DNA from 2 places in the Fodinibius sp. AD559 genome. Region 1 is predicted to be linked to the other one. Evidence: riboswitches for the same ligand, from Rfam matches in the RefSeq annotation. Region 1 holds a riboswitch; the other holds the start of a gene.

Evidence for each region. Region 1 has a riboswitch for thiamine pyrophosphate ahead of ACQ4LT_RS02980 (TonB-dependent receptor). Riboswitches for the same ligand answer to the same signal wherever they lie in the genome.
Region 2: linked by a shared signal. The riboswitch ahead of ACQ4LT_RS03775 (TraR/DksA family transcriptional regulator) and the one ahead of ACQ4LT_RS02980 (TonB-dependent receptor) in region 1 are both predicted to bind thiamine pyrophosphate.

Annotation. Positions count from the first base shown of each region.
Region 1 is NZ_JBQPVW010000001.1:638,555-640,969, forward strand. Features, by position in the region: gene ACQ4LT_RS02975 (DUF421 domain-containing protein) at 44-580, opposite strand; TPP riboswitch at 914-1,009, shown strand; gene ACQ4LT_RS02980 (TonB-dependent receptor) at 1,095-2,415, shown strand, end outside.
Region 2 is NZ_JBQPVW010000002.1:144,911-147,325, reverse strand. Features, by position in the region: gene ACQ4LT_RS03780 (nicotinate phosphoribosyltransferase) at 1-930, shown strand, start outside; TPP riboswitch at 1,244-1,343, shown strand; gene ACQ4LT_RS03775 (TraR/DksA family transcriptional regulator) at 1,685-2,086, shown strand.

The DNA.
Region 1 (2,415 bases):
TCAAGATTGCCGATTAAAGAGATATAATTACTGCTGAATTTTTTTAACTATCCCATCCCTGGACACCTTTTAGAAGCACATTATCTAAATCGTGGTCAGGGTCGTCATGATGCAGTACCGATATATCGCCGGTTGACTCCATCACTACAGCCTGAATCTGGGTCATCTGCGTTACGTTTGCTTCCCGAAGCTTGGCTCGTAAATCGGAATGTGTGACTTGTGCTCTTTTTAAATTCTTCTCAATAATTTCCGTGTTTTTCATTAGAAGTATTGGTTCATTATCAACCAGTTTACTCATTATTGAAGAGTTACTACGAAAATGAGCCACGAGCATCTGAATTCCAAAAAGTGTTCCCATAGCAACCGTAGCATGTACTAAAGATGGAAATCTGAACAAAATAGTACTGGCCAGGACGGAACCAATAGCTATCGTGATAGCGAAGTCATAACTTGACATTTTAGAAAAAGAACGAACCCCGTATATGCGGGTACATAAAATTAAAAAAATATAAATCCCGAGCGTTGATATAATTGCCATGAAAACGGTATACCAAGAGGTGAAAATCCAGGAGCTATCCATAATAAATTCTATTTGGGTTTGAAATTAATTCTAATAAAGGTCGCTAAAAGAGCGAAGTTATCATTTGTTATACGGTATGGATTGCATTTAAAACCTTTCAAAACGTAATGAAATCAATTTTGAGGTAATCTCACAGTATTTAAATATATCAAGTGATCTGAAATGCCAAACTTAATTATTTTCAACGGTTACAGTTGATGCATTTTATTTACACTTGATTGTATTTATTATGTGAAAATGATGGATGTGGATGTTTGCCAAGTGCTATTTATTGTCCCAAACTTATTTTGAAGATATGAAGTAAGGATCTTATCTTTCGACCGAATAAAAATCACCCAAGGTTGGGGGTGCTTGCAACAGCAGGCTGAGATCATACCCTGAGAACCTGAACCGGTTAACACCGGCGTAGGGAAACCAGAGCAGTAGAATAGAATTCTATTCTGCTGCCCAATTGATCAGCATTTCTTGCAAGTTCATCTCCTGCTCTTATGAACCTAATAAGACGGAGGAACTTATGTTTTTCAAACTTTTAAAAAGCACAACACTCCTGTGCTTTATTATTTTATGTAGCTCATCACTTTTTGCCCAAACAATAACAGGAACCGTGACCGATGCTCAAAGCGGCGAACCGCTGGCCGGTGCAAATATTGTGCAGGTTGGTACTTCAAATGGGATTTCGGCAGAAAGCGGCGGGCAGTTTTCGCTGGACTTGATCGACGATGAAGCCCAAAAGATTTCGGTTTCATTTGTCGGATATAAAACCCAAACCGTTGATATTATCGAAGAAGGTAGTTCGGTTGATATTGCACTGGTGCCAAAGACCATTATGAGTAATGAGGTTTTTGTGAGAGCGCTACGCGTTGATGAGGCCTCACCGATGGCATATGAAAATATCAGTCGAGATGAAATCGAGCGGCAGAATCTGGGACAGGATATGCCCTATATGATTAGCAGTACGCCGTCGGTAACTACCACATCGGATGCCGGAGCAGGGATCGGATATACGGGCTTGCGTATTCGCGGTGTGGATCAGGGCCGTATTAATGTGACGGTAAATGGTATCCCCATTAATGATGCGGAATCTCATGGCGTTTTTTGGGTTAATATGCCTGATCTGGCCTCATCGGTAGAAAATATTCAGATTCAGCGTGGTGTGGGAACTTCTACACAGGGTGCTGCCGCATTTGGTGCAACGATGAATATTCAAACATCGCAAATGCGACCGGATGCCTACGGAGAAGTCAATACAGCTGTGGGCTCTTTTAACACCCGAAAAGCAAATGTGATGCTTGGTTCGGGCTTGATGGAAAATGGTTGGCAGTTCGAGGGACGACTATCAAAAATTGAATCCGACGGTTATATAGATCGCGCCTCTTCGGACTTAAAGTCGTTCTATCTGTCGGGAGCAAAACACGGCGAAAATAGCCTGCTGCGTGTTGATGTATTTTCCGGAAAAGAGAAAACCTATCACGCTTGGAATGGGGTACCAGAAAGCAGGCTTGAAAATGGTGATCGAACCTATAATTCTGCAGGCACCGAAAAACCGGGTCAACCTTACGAAGACCAGACCGATAACTATCAGCAGGATCACTACCAGCTCCATTATTCCCACCAGCTGAGCGAAAATTGGAATGCTAATGCTTCGCTGCATTACACCTATGGGCGCGGTTATTATGAGGAATACAAAGCAGATCAGGCGCTGCGGGAGTATAATTTTGATTCCATACAACTGCCGGATACGACCATTTCACAGAGCGATTTAGTTCGACAGCTTTGGCTCGATAATCATTTTTACGGTGGCGTGTTTTCAACGCAGTACAATAAAAGTGATCGCT
Region 2 (2,415 bases), on a different contig from region 1:
GGCGGATATAATGCCAGCCGGGCAGCAATAATCGGCGGTTTTGATGCTACCAGCAATGTACGATCGGGACGTGACTATCAAATTCCGGTTTCGGGAACAATGGCTCACTCCTTCGTTCAACGTTATGACGATGAAATATCATCCTTTCGCGACTTTGCGGAAGTACGAACAAAAGACTGTGTACTGCTGGTAGATACCTATGATACCCTAAGGAGCGGCGTTCCCAATGCTATTAAAGTAGCAAAAGAGATGGAAGAACGGGGTAATAGACTCAAAGGCATTCGACTGGACAGTGGTGACCTGGCGTGGCTGGCCAAAAAATCTCGCGAGATGCTGGATGATGCAGGGCTCAATTATGTGAAGATTGCTGCATCAAACCAGTTGGATGAACACGTAATCAAAAGTCTGCTCAATCAACAAGCTCCCATCGATCTTTTTGGAGTAGGAACAAGCTTGGTAACCGGCCGCCCGGATGCTGCTTTAGATGGCGTATACAAACTGAGCTACGCCAATAAGAAGCCAAGGATTAAACTTTCTGAAACCCCGGAAAAGATCAATCTGCCGGGCAAAAAACAGGTGTATCGCATACTAAAAGAAGATGGTACTTTTTATGGAGCCGATGCCGTAGCTCTTGCCGAAGAACAAGATATTAACGCTATTGTTCATCCTTCAGATTCTAAAAAGTCGCTCGACATCAGCAATTTTAAAAAAGAACCATTGCTACATAAAGTGATGGAAGATGGAAGACGAGTAACGGAATCAAAATCTCTTAATGAAATCAAGAAATATAGTCGAAAACGATTGGATAAACTTCCAAAGGAGTACAAAAGATTTGAGAATCCCCATCTTTATAAGATTGGATTAAGCAAATCATTAAAACAAAAACGAGACCAGTTGGTAAAGCAACTTAAAGATAAAATTCCGAGATAAATCCATATAAAGTTCTAAAAAAAGTAATTGCTCCTGATTAACTTTTTTGACATTAATAGAATCTTTCGAAGATGAAATCCCCACATGCTCAACAGGAGTTTCCCTCACATTTGGGAGGACTCGTTAAGCTTATATTACTAATAGAGACTTTGACATATTGACTTCAAAAGAGCACAGTTTACTGATGTACTTTGGTACAACGGTAGATAAGTCTTGAAATATACCTCCGACTTCTCGATATACTTCTTTAACCGAAGAAATATAAAGAGTGTGCTCAGGTTTTCGTTGATCACCGAGAGGTGACTAACAATAAGCCGAAGGTTGAGGGTGTTCCGATTTGTTTCGGGACTGAGATTAAACCCCTTGAACTTGAATCCGGTAATTCGGACGCAAGGAAACCAACGGCTTTTATTACCAGAGAGAATGATTAGCCCTTGCATTAATTTGTAAGGGCTTTTCATTTATAAACTATCACTGTAAAAGTTTCGCAACTTTTCTATGGAAACATCTATTACCGATGTTTTGTATAAATATCATATTCTATCAAGTTTTTTAGATTTATAATAAAATAGGTAGTCCTGCTATCTTGTAATAGACGTGCAAAAATCACAAATATTATAACATTAAACCTATAAACTAATACATATAAGCATATGTAAGTATTAGCACTACATTATATTAGGATAATCTACTATACCCTATACCCAGCTTAATCGGTATTAATAAAGAAATTCTAAGATAAGGAGGATATATCATGGAACAATCCAAAATAGAGCAATCGCCTTTTAATGAACAGGAGCTACAACATTTTAAGAAACTTCTTTTAGAAAAACGGCAAGAAGCCCGAGAACAGGCAGATAAAATTAAAAGTAGTATATCTGATTCAAATGAATCTGATGACGCTGACTACTCCTCATTAACCCATCATCAGGGCGATGTAGGAACAGAAATGGAAGACCAAGAGATGAACTATCAATTGCTTGAACGGACCAAAAAATTTATAGGAGAAATTGATGATGCTCTTGAACGTATCGAAAATGGTACTTATGGCATCTGTCAGTCAACCGGTAAACCAATTTCAAAAGAGAGGCTGGAAGCAGTCCCTCACACCCGGCATAGTATAGAGGCAAAAAAACAAGGGCTCGATAAGAAATGATAATTTTTCCAAATACTTAAAGCTTATCATCATATACCGAAAGAAAAATTTCACGGAAAACGATAAAGAGTATTAAGCTGCTGTATGCAAATACAGCAGCTTTTTTCATATGTTGCTGTTCCTTCAGCTATAGCCTCGATTTACCTTAACTGAATATGTGTATCCATACTACCGCACATATCATCTTCGTGAGGTTAATGAAACCATCTATGATGAAATAATAAAGCAAGGGTATAAATGAGAGGGAGCAAAAACATGGCGCACATTCTGGAAATCGCCGATGTTTAGGATCATTAATCCACCAAGCTTGGTATCCCCATCAAATATTA